DNA from 3 places in the Paenibacillus sp. OT2-17 genome. Region 3 is predicted to be linked to each of the others. Evidence: riboswitches for the same ligand, from Rfam matches in the RefSeq annotation. Region 3 holds a riboswitch; each other region holds the start of a gene.
The links. Region 3 has a riboswitch for cyclic di-AMP ahead of GRP75_RS22470 (3D domain-containing protein). Riboswitches for the same ligand answer to the same signal wherever they lie in the genome.

Region 1 (4,415 bases), on a different contig from region 3:
GCGTTTGGAACAACAGACCTGCTTCCAGAGCACCAATTGTGTGCACACGTTTGCGAAAACCCGCTACCTATGATGCTTAATATTCAGATCTGTTGTTCCCGCCCGCTCTATCCCCTATAGCTGACTAGAACTTTTCAGGGTTCAGGAGTGCGTAGATTAAATACATAAACACAATAGCCGTAAGCCCAAGTATAACGATCATCCTCTTCGTCCTCCTTTAGAGGTCTGCGCATCACACCAGCGTACAAACAGCAGTATCACTCCATAACTCACAGCCATGACGAGCAGCATGTATATATCCATCATGTTTATACCCTCCGTATCGGTCCTCAGATCGCCATTCTTATTTGATCATAAAATCATAAAACAACTATGTTATAAGTGCTTATCCGTTCAGCAGAAAACCCACCTCTCCGTTCAATGTGTAGATCACATGATCCGCTCCCAATCCCCGATAAATTCCTTGTGGATTACAGCCGTGCGTAATAACATAGATCGATTCCGATGTTAGCGGCCGACATATTTGCAGGAAACGGCACGTCAGATTCAAGCTGTTCTCGAACAAATACACACTACCAATTTCTTTTTTTGGAAAATTCCATTTTCCCGCTTGCATGGTATTGATGCGGACAATGTGCTCCACACCCATTTTTTTGAGCTGTCGTTCCTCCTGGGCGCTATTCGTGAGAACTGCAAACGCCAATTTTTTGAAAATAAGCAATTTCACAAAACTTCTGCCCGCTTCATTCGGTGCAGTGACAATAATTAACCGACCTTCCATCAGTAGCTCCTCTCCCGGTATAAAAAGACAACAAAAAGAAGCCGAAGGAAAAAGGCTTTCCTCCGGCTTCTTACATATCCATGATAAAATAAACCATGGCTGCACACGGCGGTTTGTTGCCTCTCCCTGTACGCTTACGAGGTTAGCTGTCGGATTCGGACGTGAGAGTCGCCCTATTTCTGGCACTTGACCTGAAAATTCACCCCATGAGACACACGGCTTCCGAAGCCGTACAATCTCGATTGGTTCCCCCGCTTTTGCAACTGCAAAATTCAGCGCTATAGACATTTCGTTGTTGCTTCATTCAAGTTAATTTGAAATTACGTCTTGAATCATACACCCGCGCATGGAAGACTGTAAAGCTCAACTGCGGGGTTATAAATCGGCCTTTAGAGCCTAGAATATTAATAATAGCGCTTACAATGCAACTATGCTTCTCACAGCTCCTTCAATCTCTGTTTTTCATCCCTTTTCGAAAATGACAAGCATGTCAATATTGGCGTAGGGTAGAGCGTTTTTGGCCTTTTTTTGTAAAAAGAGAAGAAAATACGCTATATGTACCAGCTAAACACCGATTGAACCCGCTTTTATAAGAAGAAACACCTTAATTCGCTCCATTTGCGGTGCGATTTACTGTTTTGAACAAAATACGATTTTACAGCGGCTAAAGGCTTGATACAGCTTTTCCAGACTTGCAACCTTGCTTTTAATTGCTTACAATTTAATTGCTGAATATTGAATAAGGAGAGATACTATGACCGTTTATGAATATGATGCGCACACCCTGCAAGGGAAACAAATTCCGTTATCCACATATGAAGGGAACGTTCTGCTTATCGTGAACACTGCCAGCAAATGTGGGTTAACCCCCCAATACAAAGCGCTACAAGAGCTATATGACCAGTACCATGAACAGGGGCTCGAAATTTTGGGATTTCCCAGCAACCAATTTGCCAAACAAGAGCCAGGTTCCAGCGAGGAGATTTCCGAGTTTTGCCAGATCAATTATGGTGTTACCTTTCCGATGTTCGCCAAGACAGATGTCAATGGCGATCAAGCGCACCCCTTATTTCGTTACCTGACCCAAACTGCTCCGGGGGTATTAGGGTCCAAAGCGATCAAATGGAATTTTACTAAATTCTTAATTACACGAGAAGGTAACGTATTTAAGCGCTATGCACCGCAAACCACTCCAGATAAGCTGGCGGGAGATATAGAGAAGCTTTTGCAGCAAAACTGACATCCTTCTTTATCAGTTAATAAACGACCTATTGTCTACCGTTGCTTCTGTGGCTAAAGGATATAACGAAAAATGCTTAACGAAAAATGCTTAACAAAAAAAGCATCCCTTCACGTAAACCGTGTCAGGATGCTTTTTTAACTGAGTCTTGCATATAATGCGGTCGAGAGGACTCGAACCTCCACGGGCGTACGCCCACTACCCCCTCAAGATAGCGTGTCTGCCATTCCACCACGACCGCAAATCATAATGTAATGAGGCAACAGATTTATTATACTCTCTCATCAACTATTTGTAAACAAAAATATAATAATTATTTTATACGTTATTTTAACTAACATATATGAGCGATAAGAATATTTAATTTGACACAAAAGCTATTTAAATGTAAATATATATTACATATATTTCGAATATTTTTCGTTATCCCCAAGTAAAAAGTAAAATAACATAACATAAGGATTCACTTCGAGGAGGCGAACCACCTTGTATAAAGGCAACCGCTTGCTGAACTATGCATTATTGTTGGACCCTTCCCTACCTGTTGGTGGCTTCACCCGTTTTAACGGACTGGAGAAACTATCGCGTAACGGACATTTGAACAGTCTACAAGACCTGGAACATTACATGCTGGATGATTTGTATCCTCAATTTACAACCGTTGACGGCATGGCTATCAAAAGTCTGTATGTCGCCATCCAGCAGAATGACAGTTGGCGGATCGCCCTCATTGATAAGATGCTGCATACCCAACGTCCCTCCTGGCAGCATGTGAAGGAGTTTCGTCTATCCGGTCAGCGTCTGCTCAAGCTCGCTAAGGCTCTTTATCCTTGGCTTGAATTTGACCAGTTGGAATCCATACTCATTCAATACAATGCGATTGGCACACTCGCTACCGTTCACACCTGGATTAACTTCCTCCTCGGAAACGATGTAGAACAGACCGTTCACGGCTATCTTAGCGCAGCGGTGTCCTTCTGTGTGGAAGATGCCTTCAAGCTACTCAATCCTCCTTATGAGGAAAAGAACCCTCTTATGGAGCGTATGACAAGCGAGCTCCTCTCTGCCTGGAAGAAGCTTAACCAACCTGAGCCAACTGCATCTCAGCGTCGCTTTCTTCACAGACATTGGTCCAGCTCCTACATCACTCTACCTCTTTATATGAGCCATAATAACCAATTGGATGAACCTAGACTGTTTTCCTCCTCAGGTCTATTCAAACGCCTTCCAGCATCCCCCTGATGCGTAGCTTCGCCAATGTGGTCACAACACGAAAAACACTCTGTCCCTTTCCTCAGGTGGCAGAGTGTTTTTTATCCACATATAATCGCAATTCACACCATTAGCAGACTCTAGACGGATTATCAGAACCACCTAGCACTTAATTAAGTAATTAATTCAACAAAATGACGCATTTACGATTGTAAAAACACGTATAAAAGTGTATCATAGTGTCAGATGGTTAATTCTAACATGTTTACTGATGATTATTATAACACACCAATTATTCCGCAAGAATCCGTAAGGGGCGATTTCTCTTGAATAACAAAATGCCTGTCACCTCCTTCGGGTGGGCCATCAAACAACGGCTTGTCGAACTTCGACTGGATCAGAAAACATTTTGTGAGACACACAATATTCCGCCTTCACGCTTGTCCAATCTGATTCACGGCACCCGCAAAGCACAAAGGTACAGAAAACAAGTTGCTGCAATTCTGAACATCGACGATAACGATTATAAGGAGGCACCGCACTCTAAACCTAACAAGCATTCCAGTTACATATAGGTCATTCCATATCACCAAGAAACCAAATAGACCCGTAAAGCGAACCCCACTCGTTCGTTTACGGGTCTTCAACCCAGACGATCTTTAGCCAAAAAATTATTCCGGCTTTGTTTTATCCTTCTCACTTTTTTGCTTACGGTATTTCGCAAATTCAACATATTCTAAAATAAAATTCTGTTCTTCCGTCTCAAGATCTTCTGCCTGGCAATTCAGTGGCCCCATCACTCCAAAAAAATAAGCAGCCTTCTGCTCCTGAAGTACGCCTTCTCCTGGCTTAATCCCTTTCATTAACCAATCGAGCGATACATTAAAAAAGTCCGAAATCTGAATCAAATGGGTGGTACCCGGCGTTGTTTTACCCCTTCTCCAATCACCGAGATTCCCTGAACTGATTTTAAGTTTTTCACAAAATGCCTTCTTGGTCATTCCGCGATCCTTAATCAAAGCTTCAATCCGCTGATAAATAGTTTGATCTCCCAAAATGTTTCCCCTCCGACACAGTAACTTTTTCTGAAATAATTTTCATTTTTCAGCCTTACTCATTAGTAATCCTCATGAAATCCTAAGCAACCATTACCCCATAGTAGAATTACGCTGGTTTTTCTCT
Region 2 (14,663 bases), on a different contig from region 3:
TGTCATGCAGCCCATGTGCCGCTATTGGTAGATGAGGCACACGGTGCCCATTTTGGGTTGCATCCTCGTTTGCCAGCCTCTGCGCTGTCCTGCGGGGCTGATGTAGTCGTCCAGTCGACACATAAAATGCTTCCAGCCATGACCATGGGTGCCATGTTACATGTGCAGGGAGAGAGAATCCATCGGGAACTGCTTCGTCAGCGGTTGGCGATGGTGCAGAGCTCTAGCCCTTCTTATCCGTTAATGGCTTCACTGGATTTGGCAAGATGGTATATAGAGGCGTATGGAGCGGATGCTTTTACAGTGGGCTTAGCGGCGGCAGATGCTTTTAGAAAGGGGCTGGAGCAGCTCCCACGCTTTCGCTTGCTAGAACCTACACAGCAGGAACTAGAGGGGAAAGACGCTCACAGGGGAATCTCTGAGGTCCTAGAAAGGGATGAGGAGGGAATAAGCGGATATTCAACCCAGGACCCTTTTAAATTGGTGCTGTATGATACATGGGGGATACTGGATGGGTTTGGACTCAAGCATGAGTTGGAGACTTATGGATGTACTCCAGAGATGAGCGACGAAAAACATGTTGTTTTATTGTTTACGTTAGGCTCTACGCCTAAGGATGCGAGTCACCTGTTGCAGGCTCTTGTGCATATAGATAATGATATAAGATTTAAGGAGACGGCTGGTGAGCCGGGGGCAACGGAAAAAGAGCTGCAAAGACTCGAATTAGATTTTTCCACGTGGAACAATGATAGAATGAAGGGATACTCTAGTCCGGTGCCGTTTGGACTTCGACCGATTAGCCCGGATCAGATAGAGAACGTGTCTGTAGAGGATTCCGCTGGCAGGGTAGCGGCTGAAATGATTATCCCGTATCCTCCAGGTATTCCGCTGTTATATACAGGAGAAACGATCACAGAAGCGATTGCACTGCGGATGAGTCGTCTACGTGAACTGGGAGCCAAGTGGCACGGGGTAGCAGATGAAGGTATGCTTACAATTCGGGTATTCCGTTTACAATAAAGATTAGATACTAGAGACTTAACAAATACAGAAGACTGAATAAAAGAAGCATACGTAGCCTGTGGGTGACTTTTATTTTTCAGGCAGGAAAGCAGGGAATAACATGAATCGCAAAGGCATTTTTATCACACTGGAGGGGGGAGACGGCTCCGGTAAAACAACTATGATTCAACGGCTGGCGAAGTTTATGGAGGAAGAAGGCTATCCAGTCATCACGACGAGGGAGCCGGGTGGCATCGAAATTTCCGAAAAGATTCGCTCTATCATTTTGGACCCTGCTCATACCAGTATGGATGCTCGAACAGAGGCACTTTTATACGCGGCGGCGCGGCGTCAGCATTTGGTGGAGAAGGTAAAGCCGGCTATTGAACAGGGAGCTATCGTATTATGTGATCGTTTTGTGGATAGTAGCTTGGTCTATCAAGGATTTGCAAGAGGGATCGGAATTGAAGAGGTAGCTTCAATTAATCGCTTCGCGGTTGATGATTGGGAGCCGGATGCCACATTTTATCTGGATATTGAGCCCGAATTGGGATTGGCAAGAATTAATGCGTCACGAGGAGCAGAAATGGACCGCCTCGACATGGAGAGTATATCGTTTCACCATAAGGTGCGAGAGGCATATTTGGAGTTGGCTCGCAAATTTCCGGAGCGAATTACAATTGTTGATGCATCTCCGGCGCCAGAGCAGGTGGAGCAAGTATTGAGGGATTTGCTGAAAAAGCGGTTTGTTCAGAATTTTAGCATATAATTGTCGAAGGATATACGGTAAAATTGAGCTAGGGACAAGGTTGTCTCTAATATGACTTGAAGGAGGAATACAGGATGAAGCTGATTATTGCGATTGTACAGGATAAGGACAGTAATAGATTATCCAGCGGACTGGTGAAAGCTAATTTCCGTGCTACCAAATTGGCGAGCACAGGAGGATTTCTGCGTGCAGGTAATACGACATTTATGATCGGTGTTGATGACAATCAGGTGGACTCATTAATGAACGTCATTCGCAGCAGTTGCAAGGTTCGTGAACAGCTGGTCACACCCGTTACCCCTATGAGCGGGACGACGGATTCCTATTTACCGTTACCTGTTGAAGTGCAGGTGGGTGGAGCGACGGTATTCGTGATGCCTGTAGACCGTTTCGAGCATTTCTGAATCTACACAATAGGGCCTATTCTGCCGATATGATAGGGGAATCGCCTGTATCTTCTCACATGATGGGAGTGAGGGCAGATCCACTAAAACGGCAGCGCTACAGCGTAGTCCCCGGAAAGCCGAAGAAACCCCGAGTTCTAGTTTGAACTGTTCATGAAGGGGGAAAGTGGAAGCATCCGGGGAGAAAGCAGGTTTATATGAAAATAAATCCGGGCTATCGCCCTTTACAAAGTACATTGTCTACAAATGAAATGAGTGCAAAGCCAATTCAGCCCAAGAGCTTCTCCGACGTTATGCAGCAAAATGGGGAGCAGGCTTCGCAGGAGGAATTGAATCGGCGCTTTAAGGAAATACAAATGCAGGGAGATCGTCTTGCACGTTCAATGACGATTCGTGAGTTGAAGGCTTATAAGATGCTGGTTAAACGGTTTTTGGAAGATACAGTTCGGCGAGGCGTGTCCATGAAGGACACAAAGGGTTGGGATCGCCGGGGACGCAGCAAACGTTATAAGCTGATTGATGAAGTGGATGAGCTGTTGCTCAAAATGGCGGATGAGCTGCTTGAAACTGAACAAGGCAAGATTGAGCTTTTGCAAGGGGTCGGTGAGATCAGAGGATTGCTGATTAATCTCTCATTTTAATGCAGACTTATGTTATAAATGAATACAGACGGGCTGTTGCCACGAAGAAATAATCTGCTTGCTGATCATGCTGGCAGATTATTTTTGACTATGTATATGTGGGCAGACGTGATACGGAAATAGCAGCAGTTGCCCCGAAAAACGAGGATTTGAAGTTGGAATCATGAAAATAGCAACAAAGTTTGCCCGGAAGAACAACGATTTGTTGAGGGATCACAGTTGTTTTCAGTGGAGAAAGTGAGGAAATATGTCTTTTCAACATATAATGGGCCAGGATGTAGCCAAAAAAATGCTGCAAAGTGCACTACGGAATCATACGGTCAACCATGCCTATGTTTTTAGCGGGCCGCCGGGAAGCGGGCAGATGAACATGGCGCAGATCTTTGCTAAGGCTTTATTTTGTGAGCGACAGACGGATGATGCATGTGGGGAGTGCTTGTCGTGCCGTAAGGTAGAGCACGGGAATCATCCAGATTTGCACATTGTAGAGCCGGATGGAGCTACGATTAAAATTGATCAGATTCGCGGGCTTCAACGTATATTTTCTTACAAATCTGAAAGCTCCAATCCGAAGGTATATATTATTCGACAGGCGGATACCATGACAGTGCAAGCTGCTAATAGCCTACTTAAATTTCTAGAGGAGCCCCAGATTCCAGTGGTCGGCATACTCATTTCTGAAAATGGACAGGCGTTGCTGCCTACGATTCAATCACGGACGCAGCAGGTTCCTTTCCACGCTTTACAGCCAGAAGTGATGATGCAGGCGTTAATTGGGGAAGGCTATACGGCAGGGCTTGTCCGGTCGGTCGTTCATATTGCTTCAGGACTGGAATCATGTAGAGAAATTCTCCAGCAGAATTGGTTTGCAGAAATTAGAAACGTAGTGTTACAATTAGTGAAGGAGTCCATGAGTCGGGGGAGCTCGTCTATTATTCTGGCTCAACAGAAGATTTTTAAAACTGGACTTTCTGAACACCTGGATATTCTGTTTCATCTGTTTCATTTGTGGTTTAAGGATATGCTTCATTTCCGTTACGGAAGGCACGAAAGCATTGTTTTCATAGATCATTTGGAGTCCGTCTCCAAATTGGCAATCACCCGCAGCACGGAACAATGGGTCTCTTATATGGATTTGGCCGCGAATTGCAGGAAGAAGCTCCGTTTTCACGTCAACGGGCAATTATGCGTGGAGCAGCTTCTGATTGGGTTGTCCGATACAAGCGGTTCTATCACCGGCTAACAGGAAGGCGCGCTTGTTCCACTCTGCACAATCCGCGACGCCAGGTTCCCGGTTTGTGCGACAGTGAGACTTCAATTGCGGCCATTCGTACAATGTCGGCTTCAAATGAGGTTTAGTGGCATACAAGGGGGTTAATTTTTGTATAGTGTAGTGGGTGTCCGCTTCAAGAAGGCGGGCAAGACTTATTATTTTGATCCGCTGGACCTTCCAGTGGAGAAAGAAAACTGCGTCATTGTAGAGACCGCGCGCGGTATTGAATATGGCAAGGTTGTAGTGGGCAAAAAAGAGGTAAATGATTCGGATGTTGTCCTGCCCTTAAAAAAAGTCATTCGTATTGCTGGGGATGATGACGCTCTTGTTGTAGAAGAGAATAAATTGGCGGCCAAGGATGCATTCGGCACGTGTTTAAATAAAATTAAAGACCATGGCCTTAAAATGAAGCTGGTAGATGTAGAATTTACGTTTGACCGCAATAAGATCATTTTTTATTTTACGGCAGAGGGTCGGGTGGATTTTCGAGAGCTTGTAAAGGACTTGGCCAGTATTTTTCGTACACGGATCGAGCTGCGGCAGATCGGCGTACGGGATGAGGCTAAAATGCTTGGCGGAATCGGACCTTGTGGACGTATTCTGTGTTGCTCCTCATGGCTGGGGGATTTTGAGCCGGTATCTATTAAGATGGCGAAGGATCAGAGTTTGTCGCTGAATCCGACGAAGATTTCCGGGTTGTGCGGGAGATTGATGTGCTGCCTCAAGTTTGAACATGATAACTACGAAAGCATGCGAGAAGAGCTACCTCAGGTGGGTAAGATGGTTATCACCTCTTTGGGAGAAGGTAAAGTCGTAGGTGTGAATGCAGGTCATCGCACGGTACATGTTCAACTGTTTGAGATCAGTAAGGTCAAGGAACTTCCAATGGACGATGTAGTCGTCAAGTAAACCATTAGGTTGCTTCGGGGTGGAAACTTGGATAAATTAAATGTTTTTGCGCGTATTCACGAAATGGAAACCCAAATGGGACAGTTGCATAGCGATCTGGGTGAATTGAAACTGGCAGTAAAAGAGCTGCTGGAGGAAAATCAACGACTAACGATTGAAAACGAACAGGTGCGCAAGATGCTCAAACGTGAAACCTCTGGAGAAGAAAAGACGGCAAACAAGCCGAAGCTTCCTCCTCCGATCGTCATTAAGGATGAAGGGCAAACGGGTGAGGTCGTGGGTGAAGGCTACGACAATCTAGCAAGGCTGTATCATGAAGGATTTCATATATGCAACGTGTATTACGGACATTTGCGAACGGAAGGCGATTGCCTCTTCTGTCTGTCATTTTTGAATAAATAAAAACAAGCCGTAGGAGTAAGATGCCTACGGCTTTTTTGTAAGGAAGTATGAGTGAAAAGCGATTTTGGTTATAAAAGATGGGAGAGCACTATGGACGAAAATGAAAAGAAGCCTGAACGAATTGATGATTTACTTTCACATAATTTGCGCATTATCCAAAGTGATGAAGTATTCAGCTTCTCGATGGACGCGGTCTTGCTGGCACGTTTTGCCGGTATTCCGCAGCGTGGAAAGATTCTGGATCTGTGTACTGGCAATGGGGTTGTCCCGTTGTTGCTAACGACACGAACAAAAGCGTCTATTGAAGGAATTGAGATTCAACCACGCTTGGCAGATATGGCTAGACGTAGTGTCAGCTTGAATGGATTAGAAGCAGCAATTCAGATTCGGGAAGGGGACCTACGTGAGCTGGTTCACATCACGGGACATGGTGTTTATGATGCGATTACCGTGAATCCCCCCTATATGCCGCTAAATGGTAGCGATATCAAGCTGAATCCTCACCAGGCAATTGCCCGTCATGAAGTGAACTGTACACTGGAAGAAGTCATTCAGGCATCCACCCGGCTTGTCCGTAATGGGGGCAAAGTATCCATGGTTCATCGCCCGCAGCGATTGGGTGAGATTATAACCTTGATGCGTAATCATAGTTTGGAACCCAAACGAATACGTTTTGTTCACCCACGAGTTCATATGGAAGCCAATATGGTACTGGTTGAAGCATTACGTGACGGCAAACCGGAGGTTCGTCTGTTGCCTCCGCTCATTGTATATCAGGAAAATGGGAATTATACTCAGGAAATAAGAGATATCTATGGAGAAGTAAGCAAGGGGGATTCTGTGTGAAAGCAGCTGTACAAAAAAGCTTTAGTAACAGCGAAGAAGAACAGGGAAAGTTGTATCTTGTTGCAACACCCATTGGGAATCTGGACGATATGACCTTTAGGGCGATTAACACCTTAAAATCATGTAGTATTATTGCTGCCGAAGATACACGGCAGACACGCAAACTGCTCACCCATTTCGAAATTACACCGGATATGCTCTTCAGTTATCATGAACATAATAAGGCTGCCAGTGGGCCTGAACTGATACGTTATATAATAGAAGGAAAAAATTTGGCACTGGTTAGTGATGCAGGTCTACCGGCCATTTCTGACCCTGGTTCGGATCTGGTCAAGCTGGCACTGGAAGCGGAAATTAGCGTCATTCCTATCCCAGGAGCAAATGCAGCACTATCGGCTTTAATTGCTTCAGGACTGGATACAGAAAGGTTCACCTTCGCTGGCTTTCCACCACGGGAGAAAAAGGACCTAGAGAAGCTGTTGCTATCGTTTCAGGTATCTCACGGCACAATTATTTTTTATGAATCGCCTCATCGCATTGTGAAGACATTGATGGTGTTGAAGGAAACATTAGGTTCACGCAAAGTGGTGCTTGCGCGTGAGCTAACCAAGCTGCATGAGGAATGGGTGCGAGGAACCGTGGAGCAATGCCTTGCTAAACTAGAGGAGAATCCGCCAATTGGTGAATATTGCCTGGTGGTTGAAGGAAAAGACGAAGAGGAAGAGGAACAGGAACGTCAGGCGTGGTGGCAGTCCTTATCTTTGGAGTCCCACGTCGCACATTACGAGGCAGAGGGACTTACACGCAAGGATGCAATGAAGCGTACAGCCACAGATCGTTCAATCTCCAAGAGAGATGTTTACAACGCACTCTTATGAATATCTGTCTGAACAAAAAAGGGCCTTCCAACGGTTGGGTTCAAACCGTGGAAGGCAACAAGGAGTATATATGAAAAAGGTTAGAATTAACAATATCTGATAAGTCTATTATATACTAAAATTCTCAGTTTGTCACAGGTGTTGGGATTTCAGAAATGCAATCTTGGCAAACAATTTTCCCTTTGAAGTAAATTACGTTCTCAGCATTGCCGCAGAAGATACAAGCAGGCTCGTATTTTTTAAGCATGATGCGTTCGCCATCAACATAAATTTCCAAAGCGTCTTTCTCTCCGATTCCCAGGGTACGACGCAATTCGATTGGAATAACAACACGTCCGAGCTCGTCAACTTTTCTTACAATACCAGTGGATTTCATCATAATAAATCAGGCTCCTCTCGCCGTTTAAAATAATATAAGTGTCATGATTCGACAAAATTTTCTCTTTTCTGATATTTACTATACCAACGATTCCCAAAACAGTCAACCTTAAAAATGTAGTAACAGTCTGATTATGCAAAAGTATTTAGATTAAAGAGCTTTACTTGTGTGTATTGCCTTATCTTATTGATGATTTATTCAGTTTGTCGATTTGGAAATGTCGAAAAACTATAATTCGACATATTACGACAAAGAATGTCGAATGAAGGAAATCATTTAGGATTTTATTGTATTTTAATCCATTATTCCGAATATTAAAGGAGCTGATATCTTGCACCAGCCACTCAGTGAAGAAAAAGTTTTTAAAGACCCGGTACATAATTACATCCATGTTCAGGATACTGTGATATGGCGGTTGATCAATACGCCGGAGTTCCAACGTTTACGGCGCATACGGCAGTTAGGCACATCGTATCTTACGTTTCATGGAGCGGAGCATAGCCGTTTTTCACATTCATTGGGCGTATATGAGATTACGAGACGTATTATTTCTCAATTTGAACGTGGAGATTTCCCAGATTGGCCGAAGGAGGAAAGGCTGGTTGCTCTATGTGCAGCTTTATTGCATGATGTGGGGCATGGCCCATTTTCTCATTCAATTGAGGAAGCCTTTCATATGAACCATGAGGATTGGACATGCCGCATTGTACTGGGAGACACGAAGATCAACGCTGTGCTACGGCAAGTCGACGAAAAGCTTCCACAAAAGGTGGCTGCGGTTATAGCCAAAACGTATGATAAGCCAATCGTTGTCAACTTGGTAACCAGTCCGCTAGATGCTGACCGTATGGATTATTTGTTGCGGGATGCTCATTCGACAGGTGTCAACTACGGCACAATTGATTTGGATCGTATTTTACGACTGCTACGTCCTCATAATGGGAGAATTGTTGTGAAGGAATCAGGCATGCATGCAGTAGAAGATTATTTAATGTCACGCTACCAGATGTATTGGCAAATTTATTTTCATCCTGTAACACGCAGCTCGGAAATCCTTTTACGTAAAATTTTCAAGCGAGCAAAGGAATTGTTTAAAAACGGATATGAGTTTGGTTTTCTGCTGGACCCGCTGCCGGATCTGTTGAAAGGAGAGCTTACAGTAGAGCAATATCTGATGCTCGACGAGTCATTAATCCAGACCGTATTTAGCCAGTGGAAACGAGAAAAGGACGAAATTTTAAGCGATTTGAGCAGCCGTTTTATGGACCGTAGATTGTATAAATATGTAGAGATTGAAAATATGGATACAGATACCATTGACAGTATTAGAGAAGCTTTGAAAGAGGCTGGTTTGCACCCTGAATATGATTTTGAAATTGATTTTCCGACAGATCTTCCTTATGATGTGTTTCGGCAGGGTGGCTCGACGGACAACCAGATTTTACTGCTTGGACGTCAGGGCGAGGTGAGTGAAATATCCGAAGTTTCGGAAATTGTGCGCTCAATAAGTGGTATTCACCGAGGAAAATATCATATGTATTTTCCCCAGAATAAATTGAACGCGGTAAAAGACAGGCTTCCTGCCGAAATAAGGAATTATTTTGTCAAAGAATAGACAACTATATAGAAATGTAAGTAAAAAAAGGAGATGTAAACCTTGGATTTATTCGACACTCATACTCACTTGGATGCGCCACAATTTGACGAAGATCGTGAAGAAGTTATAGCACGTGCTGTCGAATCAGGAGTAACACGGATGATCAATATCGGATTTAATCGTGAGACCATTCCATCCACTATGAAATTGGCCGAGACGTATGATTTTATTTATGCGGCAGTTGGATGGCATCCGCAGGATGCTATTACAATGCAGGAGGGCGATCTAGAATGGATTGCATCGTTATGCAGTCATAAAAAGGTTGTAGCCATCGGAGAGATCGGTCTGGATTATTATTGGGATACATCACCGAAGGATGTGCAGCATCGGGTGTTTCGAAATCAAATTGGTCTGGCTCGTGAGCTCAAAATGCCCATTGTTATCCATAACCGGGATGCACATGAAGATATTGTTAAGATTTTGCGCGAGGAAAAAGCGAGTGAGATTGGCGGAGTCATGCACTCCTTTTCGGGTAGCTGGGAAACTGCCAAAATGGTGCTGGATATGGGATTTCACCTTTCCTTCGGTGGTCCAATAACGTTCAAAAATGCCAAGCAGCCAAAAGAGGTGCTCGCACAGGTGCCGCTGGACCGTCTGCTCATTGAAACTGATGCTCCCTATCTGACGCCTCATCCGTTTCGTGGGAAGCGAAATGAGTCTGCACATGTGAGACTGGTAGCAGAGGCTGCAGCCCAAATCAAAGGGATTACAGTGGAGGAATTAGTGTCAATAACGACCCGAAATGCCCTGGAACGATTTGACATTCAATGAAAAAGTGAAGAAATCGATCAAAATAAAGAGATAGACGAAGCTAATCATGAATTTGTTGCAGGAAACTCGAGAATATTACAATATTTTAACCGAATATTTTAAAAAATGTACTTGAAACCTGCTTTACAACATGCATAGAAACAGGATATCATCTTTTCAGTGAATTGTTGTTTGAATGTAAACATCAACAAGTCATTTCATGAACCAGTCTCGCTGAGTCCCTTTTACAGGGAACGGGGGAACCGATATGGCTTACAGTACGTCCGGCATATGTGCAAGAAGGGAACGTCTCTTCCGCCAGCCGGCTCGACCTAAATTCTTTCCCCGGATGGGATTGAATAGGTGGAGGAGCCGTATTTCGATTTCTTTCTGGGTCTTCGGGGTGAATGTGAAGGCGACCGCCATGAGCGGTTGACCCAAGCTAGGGCGACTCTCTACGTCCGAACCCGACAGCTAACCCCGTAAGCGTAACAAGAGAGAAGCCATCTCGTGCATGAGTTTTCCCGCATATTCACACATGCCGGAAGCCACGAAAGAGCTCTCTAGTCTCTTTCTCTGGCTTTTTTTGTTGTGAATAAAAGAAAATCTGTCATCATACTGTGGTTAAACAGGGGAGGACAGCATGCCGCGAAGACGGGTACATGGTGCAGGACAGTCGCAGTTTGGGCTTGTCTTGTAGAAAATCTGTTATAGTCACGTCAAATCTCAACTATGTCTTACTCCAGACGGCGGGCTATGTAAGGAGGACGGAGGAAATGGGCATTTTCCAAAAAAAGGATACCCATGAGTCACGCTCATCCAGCATGTCTTACGTATTGCGTTGGAAGCAAGAGAATGTGCGCCAGGCTGCTTTGGTTGCTATTTTTCTAATCGCGCTAACGATTATGATTTCAATTCTGATGTACACGCAATCTAAAAAACAAGTCTTTTTTGTCATCGATGGCAAGGCGTCTGCGGTAGAAACCCGGGAATCCAAGCTTCAAGATTTGCTGAGCGAGCATTCCATTTCACTTCAGCCGCATGATACAGTTTCCATGCCGCTAAATGGAGCAATACAGGATGGCGATCGCGTAGTCATTAAACGTGCCAATCAAGTCAAAGTATCTTCAGGCAATGAGACGAAAAAGCTGTACACAACAGAAAATACAGTAGAAGGTGCCATTCGTACCTCGGGCTATAAATTATCATCAACGGATAAAGTTTATCCTGCGTTGGATGCCTCTGTTTCGTCTAACATGGACATAAAAATCGTCCGTGTGAAGAAACAGCAGGTCGAACAGAAAAAACAGGTGCCTTATCAGGTCATCAAAACGGCCGATCCGAGTCTTTATAAAGGCGATAATCGGGTCATTCAAAGCGGCAAATCGGGTGTGGTCGTCCAGCACGTTCAAAAGGTATATCATGATGGAAAGTTGGTATCCAAACAGCTGGTTAACAAGGAAGTTGCACAGAACCGTGTGGATAAAGTCATTGCAGTAGGAACGAAGAAAAAACCGGTCGTTCTGGCTGCTTCCGTCGGTCCCAATGATGCGGTTAAGGCAACAACGGTTAGTTCGGGCAGTGCTGTCCGTAAAGCAGGCGTCAATTTTAAATATAGCAAAGTTTTACAAAATGTCTCCATGACGGCGTATTCCTCACAGGAGCCAGGTATCGGTACACGTACTGCATCCGGCGCACGTGTCACGGAAGGACGCACCATCGCGGTCGATCCGAGTGTAATTCCAATCGGCTGGTGGGTATATATCGAAGGGGTGGGCTTCCGCCGTGCGGAGGATACCGGTGGCGCGATTAAAGGCCACAAAATCGATGTGTATTATGAGAGTTTGAGCCGAGCCAACCAATTTGGTCGTAAGCACGGTAAAACCGTTTATGTTATCGGACCGATAAAGCCTGAAATCAACTAAAACAGGTTGTGTATGTTGAGGGCAATGCGATAGTATTAACAACATAGTTATGCCATGCTAAGAAGAGGATATCCTCTTCTTATTTTGTTTTCAAAAGCAGGGAAAGATAAATATAGCTTGCTGTGTAGCAGTGGAGGGAAACGCAAATGATCAAGGAAGTGATCGTGGTAGAGGGCCGGGATGATACGGTGGCCATTCGCCGCGCTGTTGAAGCGGATACGATAGAAACTGGCGGCTCAGCCATTAATAAAATGACGCTGCGTAAAATTGCATTGGCGCAGGAGCGGCGGGGGGTCATCATTTTAACCGATCCCGATCATGCAGGGGAGCGCATCCGTAAGATTATCGCTTCCAAGGTACCCGGCTGCAAGCAGGCCTTTATACCCGAGGCAGAAGCGACGCGTAAAGGAGATATTGGCGTGGAGAATGCCTCACCGGAAGCGATCAGACACGCTCTTGCACGGGTCCATACGACAGTGGAAGGCGCCGACCCGCTGATTGAGTGGGCGGACCTGATTGATGCTGGACTCATCACCCATCCTAATGCTGCTGCACGCCGTATGGCCTTAGGGAATGTGCTGGGTATTGGTTATTGTAACGGAAAGCAGCTACATAAACGGCTCTCTGTATTTCAGATCAGCCGCGAGGAATTTGCCGGGGCGCTGGCACAAATTGAAAGTGAAGGATTGTGATATCCGTATGACAGGGATTCAAGATATAGCAACACCGCGGCGTACGAAGGACATTATTCAACGGCACGGTTTTTCGTTCAAAAAGAGTTTGGGACAAAATTTCCTGATTGATCAGAATATTCTCAATAAGATTGTAAATGCTGCCGGATTGGATGAGACGAAGGGCGCACTTGAGATCGGTCCTGGGATTGGTGCTTTGACCGAGAAGCTGGCCCAATCGGCCAAGGCAGTTACCGCTGTCGAGATTGACCAGCGGCTGCTGCCAATTCTCGAAGAAGTGTTGGCCCCTTACGAGCATGTGAAGGTACGTCATGGAGATGTGTTGAAGCTGGATTTGCGCGAGGTGTTCGCAGCCGATTTTGCAGACGTGAGCAAAGTAAGTGTCGTGGCTAATCTGCCGTACTACGTTACTACACCGATTCTGATGAGGCTGCTGGAGGACAAGCTCCCTTTGGAGAATATCGTCGTTATGATCCAAAAAGAAGTGGCTGAGCGTATGGCTGCGTCTCCTGGAACGAAGGATTACGGCAGCCTGAGCATTGCGGTGCAATATTACAGCGAACCTGAATTAGTCTGTATTGTGCCGAATACAGTATTTATTCCCCAGCCGAATGTGGAGTCTGCAGTCATCCGGTTGCGTGTACGGGAAGCCCCTCCAGTGGAAGTGGTGGATGAGAAGCATTTCTTTGAAGTGGTTCATGCTGCTTTTGCCCAGCGTCGTAAAACCATTTCCAATAACTTAAAAAGCCGTTTCTTCACCAAAGAGAACAGGGACACGCTGGAGCCGTTGTTGCAACAAGCTGGTATTGAACCCTCCCGTCGAGGAGAAACGCTAAGTATTGAGGAATTTGCGCGTCTCAGCGCTGTGCTGTTGGAGGCAGGTATATCCTAAGCTGGAACCAAACTGTGCATTCACCCATACGATATAGGAGGGGTGATACAGTGTGATGAGTTTAGGAGACTTGGTCGTTCGGAAATCGTACGGCGGAGATGTCACGTTTCGTGTTGAGGACATCCAGCGGGATAAAGCGATCATTAAGGGAATAGAATTTCGGCTGCTGGCCGATTCCCCAGTGAACGATCTGGTCAGAGTGCCTGCAGACCAGATTAGCGGTAAGACTCAGCAGGCCCATATTAAGGCTGGTGAGTCTCTTAATCTGTTGCAACGGGCACGCCAGCAGCAAGCTGCTCGTAGTCAGGCAGCTCTGGTTGGGGACTGGAGTGATCCGGTCGAGTCAACGTATTTTGAAATGCCGGGAAAGGTTCTTCATCTGGATGGAGATCCCGGCTATTTGAAAAAATGTCTCAGTTTATATGAACAGCTCCGTGTTCCTGCAGAGGGACATCACGTTCACGAATCGGCAATGGCGGACACGTTGTACCGACTGCTTCCCCGTATCCGTCCGGATATCGTAGTCATTACCGGACATGACGGTGTGCTGAAGCAGCCACAGCCTTATGATTTGTACAGCTTGAAAAGTTATAAAAATTCGCAAAATTTTGTGGCGGCGATTCAGGTAGCAAGACAATATGAACGTCATCTGGATTCGCTGACGATTGTAGCGGGGGCGTGCCAGTCCCATTTTGAGGCGCTGCTACGTGCGGGAGCGAACTTCGCCAGCTCACCAGGGCGTATCCTGATTCACGCGCTGGACCCCGTTTACGTGGCTGCCAAGGCGGCCTTTACTTCGATCCGTGATACGGTCAACATGGGGGACCTGTTTCACCAGACAATCAGTGGCAGCCGCGGAGTGGGTGGAATTGAAACTAGGGGAAGCTATCGCATCGGCCTGCCGAAGCTTGAAAATTTGTCTACGCTTAAAGTAACGCCTTCCGCAATCTAGGATTCAAATGTGCCAATAGGATTAATCTGAACAAAAAGCCTCTGCTTTCAGAGGCTTTTTGTCATTTTTTATATAAATTATTCCTGTTCGCAAAAAATTAAATTGACAACTTATTTTTCGTGTTGTTATAATATTTAGCTTGATTTGACAATCCCTCTAAAATTCGTTATAATGGACAAGGAAAGAGGTGGTCGTTAGGCAATGGCTAAAAATACGCTGTTGGAAATCAAACGCAGTCTCGACGCACATGTAGGGCAAAAAATTTTGCTGCGGGCTAACGGCGGACGCCGTA
Region 3 (3,029 bases):
TTGGACGTATTACACGCCAATGGCATCAAAGCTACATTTTTCATCGTCGGTCACCGTGCGGAAAAGCATCCGGGGATCATACGCCGTATTATCCGTGAAGGCCATGCTATAGGAAACCATTCCTATACTCATCCGGATTTTAGAAAGGCCACACCAGAACGCTTTCGCAACCAGATTACAAAAACAGAACGTATTTTACAAGCCAGCGCAGGTTTTCGCCCCAAGTTGATTCGTCCACCCTACGGTGAAATCACGGAGCCTCAAATCCAGTGGGCACGTCGTCATGGCTACATGATTGTCAATTGGAATGTAGACTCTCTCGACTGGAAGGGACTAAGTAAAACACAAATTCAGCGCAATGTGATCCCAGCTACTGGGCCTGGCTCTATTATTTTAATGCACGCAGGTGGAGGTCAAAGTTCCAACTTGCAAGGCACTGTCCAAGCTCTGCCGGGTCTAATTCACTCTCTAAAAGCTAAGGGCTACAAATTTGTGACAGTCCCCCGGCTACTCCACACATCGGAACAGAAATAACCATATGTTTATGATTGAGCTACAAGCTAAAGCAACGTAAAAAGGCTGTCTTACCAGCAGAAGTTTTCTGCTCGTCAAGACAGCCTTTTTTATGGATAGGACCTGATAAGAGTCTGACCTAGTTATATGCGGTAGGATACAGGCATTAAGTTTACATAATATATATTATGTTTAATTAAACCGTATATACGTATAATGCTATTTATCAATAACGTACAGCTTCACATTTTGAAATCCAAAGTCGTTCACAAATGATTTGTTGCCAGGAATAAAGATATCAATCCGTTTTCCTGTAATGGCGCTGCCCTGATCGCGAGCGACAGCTACAAAAGAATGATCCGGCAAACCTGGGTGGGAATAGCCTGTAACCAGCACTTTCGTGCCCATCGGAATGACGTTCGGGTCTACCGCAATTGTACCTAGTTTAAGCGGATTGCCGTAGTAGTCCACTGCTCCCCATTTACCATTCTCATCGGCTGCGGCAGAATACGCAGTAGCCTTAACGTCAACTATTTTGCTATAGTTAAATGTTTTGCCCCACGCTTCAATCGTTGGCCCCTCATTCGCTGGTGCTTTCTCCGTAAGAAGCTGCGGCTTCGAATCCGAAGCTGCATTCACACTTTTTTCACCAGGTACCTTAATTTGCAGACCTGCATATATATTGTTAGAGGCAATGTTTGGGTTCGCCTTCGTCAGCTCGTCCACTGATACTCCATAACGTTGAGCAAGCAAAAAGAAGGTATCGCCATCTTTGGCAGTATGAAGCGAAGCAGCATCCGCTACTCCAGCTGTCTGTGCCAGCCCTGCAATGGCTGCGGCAAGCACCGCAAATTTCATGGTTTTTCCAATATGTTTTAGATGTTTCAAAGATATGTACCTCCTCTGTTATGCCTGCGAAGTTAGCTGTCGGATTCGGACTCAGGAGAAGCCCTATGCTTGTGCAATTCACCCCTAGGCATATTCCATATCGTCTTATGACGTATCGGAAAGACTGCCGTTGTTACGTCCCCCGCACTTCCCATAGTTTGGGCCCGCATTCAGCGTTTGTCATAACCGCATGCTGTCCCGGTAAGTTTTGGCTTACTGCATAATATCACAATTTTGTAACCTTATCCGCATGAAAATGTTGGGAACCTTGAACATCATACTATACTCATTACAATTTTGTCACCAAGAAATCGATATTTGTTACGAAAATATGGTGAAATGGTGACAAAAAAAAGAAAAAGCCCTCCGTCAAACGGAGGGCTTTTTTATAGCTCATATCAGCACTTTCTTACAATACTTTGGCAAGAAAATCACGGGTGCGATCATGGCTTGGAGTACCAAATACCTGCTCTGGTGTACCTTGCTCTACAATTTGACCGTTATCCATAAAGATAATTCTATCGCCTACCTCGCGGGCAAAGCCCATTTCATGCGTCACGATTACCATGGTCATGCCGCCTTCGGCGAGCTTCTTCATTACATCCAGAACCTCTCCAACCATTTCAGGGTCCAATGCAGAAGTCGGCTCATCGAACAGCATTACGTGCGGCTGCATGGCCAAAGCACGCGCAATCGCAATACGTTGCTTCTGACCACCGGATAGCTGGTTCGGATAGGTATTCTTCTTATCCTCAAGCCCTACGGTACGCAGGAGTTCTAGCGCAATTTTTTCCGCTTCCTTCCCTGACTGTCTTCTAACCTGCGTTGGTGCAAGCGTCAGGTTCTGCAACACTGTTTTATGCGGGAACAGATTAAAATGCTGGAACACCATCCCCATCTTCTCCCGGGTCACATTAATATTATGACCACGAGCTGTAATCGGCTCTCCCTCAAACAAAATCTCCCCGTTCGTAGGCTGTTCTAGCAGATTCATGCAACGCAAAAACGTACTCTTCCCCGAACCGCTGGGACCGATGATGACGACGACTTCACCTTTGGCGATATCTATATCAATGCCTTTTAAAATCTCATTCTTGCCGAACGATTTACGCAGTTGTTTAACGGTGATCACTGGCTCTCAACTTCCTTTCCCATAAACCCAGCAGCTTAGACAAGCTGAATGTCATTACAAAATAAATAGCGGCTGCGATTACGAACGGACTTAATCCTTCGTAGGTAATGTTCTTAATGACCTGGGCCTGATACATAATATCCACCATCCCAATGGTCGAAATAATGGATGATTCTTTAATGATCGTAATAAACTCATTACCGATAGCAGGCAAAATAGATTTAAATGCTTGCGGCAAAATGACATGACGCATAGCTTTGCCCCGTCCCATACCCAATGAACGGGCAGCCTCCATCTGTCCACGGTCTACTGCCTGGATACCTGCACGGAAAATTTCAGCCAGATATGCCGAGCTATTCAGAGACAATGTGATTATACCAGACTGGAGTGGAGTAAAATTGACACCCAGCGTCAAAGCAACCCCGTAGTGAATAATCATGAGTTGCACCAGCATAGGTGTGCCACGCAGGATCTCTACATAAGTGGTACCTAACCA

Region 1: linked by a shared signal. The riboswitch ahead of GRP75_RS19300 (hypothetical protein) and the one ahead of GRP75_RS22470 (3D domain-containing protein) in region 3 are both predicted to bind cyclic di-AMP.
Region 2: linked by a shared signal. The riboswitch ahead of GRP75_RS03175 (resuscitation-promoting factor) and the one ahead of GRP75_RS22470 (3D domain-containing protein) in region 3 are both predicted to bind cyclic di-AMP.

Annotation. Positions count from the first base shown of each region.
Region 1 covers NZ_WUDQ01000273.1:176-4,590, forward strand. The annotation lists gene GRP75_RS30675 (potassium-transporting ATPase subunit F) at 125-202, opposite strand; gene GRP75_RS19300 (hypothetical protein) at 386-781, opposite strand; cyclic di-AMP (ydaO/yuaA leader) riboswitch at 897-1,069, opposite strand; gene GRP75_RS19305 (glutathione peroxidase) at 1,536-2,021, shown strand; tRNA gene GRP75_RS19310 (tRNA-Leu) at 2,180-2,262, opposite strand; gene GRP75_RS19315 (urease accessory protein UreF) at 2,526-3,263, shown strand; gene GRP75_RS19320 (hypothetical protein) at 3,560-3,808, shown strand; gene GRP75_RS19325 (helix-turn-helix domain-containing protein) at 3,905-4,288, opposite strand; gene GRP75_RS19330 (helix-turn-helix domain-containing protein) at 4,382-4,415, opposite strand, start outside.
Region 2 covers NZ_WUDQ01000005.1:78,901-93,563, reverse strand. The annotation lists gene GRP75_RS03235 (aminotransferase class I/II-fold pyridoxal phosphate-dependent enzyme) at 1-1,020, shown strand, start outside; gene tmk (dTMP kinase) at 1,124-1,771, shown strand; gene GRP75_RS03225 (cyclic-di-AMP receptor) at 1,846-2,175, shown strand; gene GRP75_RS03220 (YaaR family protein) at 2,373-2,816, shown strand; gene holB (DNA polymerase III subunit delta') at 3,064-4,059, shown strand; gene GRP75_RS03210 (PSP1 domain-containing protein) at 4,198-4,998, shown strand; gene yabA (DNA replication initiation control protein YabA) at 5,026-5,400, shown strand; gene GRP75_RS03200 (tRNA1(Val) (adenine(37)-N6)-methyltransferase) at 5,491-6,246, shown strand; gene rsmI (16S rRNA (cytidine(1402)-2'-O)-methyltransferase) at 6,243-7,124, shown strand; gene GRP75_RS03190 (AbrB/MazE/SpoVT family DNA-binding domain-containing protein) at 7,249-7,503, opposite strand; gene GRP75_RS03185 (HD domain-containing protein) at 7,835-9,118, shown strand; gene GRP75_RS03180 (TatD family hydrolase) at 9,161-9,931, shown strand; cyclic di-AMP (ydaO/yuaA leader) riboswitch at 10,133-10,415, shown strand; gene GRP75_RS03175 (resuscitation-promoting factor) at 10,687-11,835, shown strand; gene rnmV (ribonuclease M5) at 11,982-12,527, shown strand; gene rsmA (16S rRNA (adenine(1518)-N(6)/adenine(1519)-N(6))-dimethyltransferase RsmA) at 12,535-13,419, shown strand; gene yabG (sporulation peptidase YabG) at 13,475-14,371, shown strand; gene veg (biofilm formation stimulator Veg) at 14,573-14,663, shown strand, end outside.
Region 3 covers NZ_WUDQ01000428.1:180-3,208, forward strand. The annotation lists partial or broken gene GRP75_RS22465 (polysaccharide deacetylase family protein) at 1-534, shown strand, start outside; gene GRP75_RS22470 (3D domain-containing protein) at 733-1,401, opposite strand; cyclic di-AMP (ydaO/yuaA leader) riboswitch at 1,408-1,576, opposite strand; gene GRP75_RS22475 (amino acid ABC transporter ATP-binding protein) at 1,811-2,533, opposite strand; partial or broken gene GRP75_RS22480 (amino acid ABC transporter permease) at 2,520-3,029, opposite strand, start outside.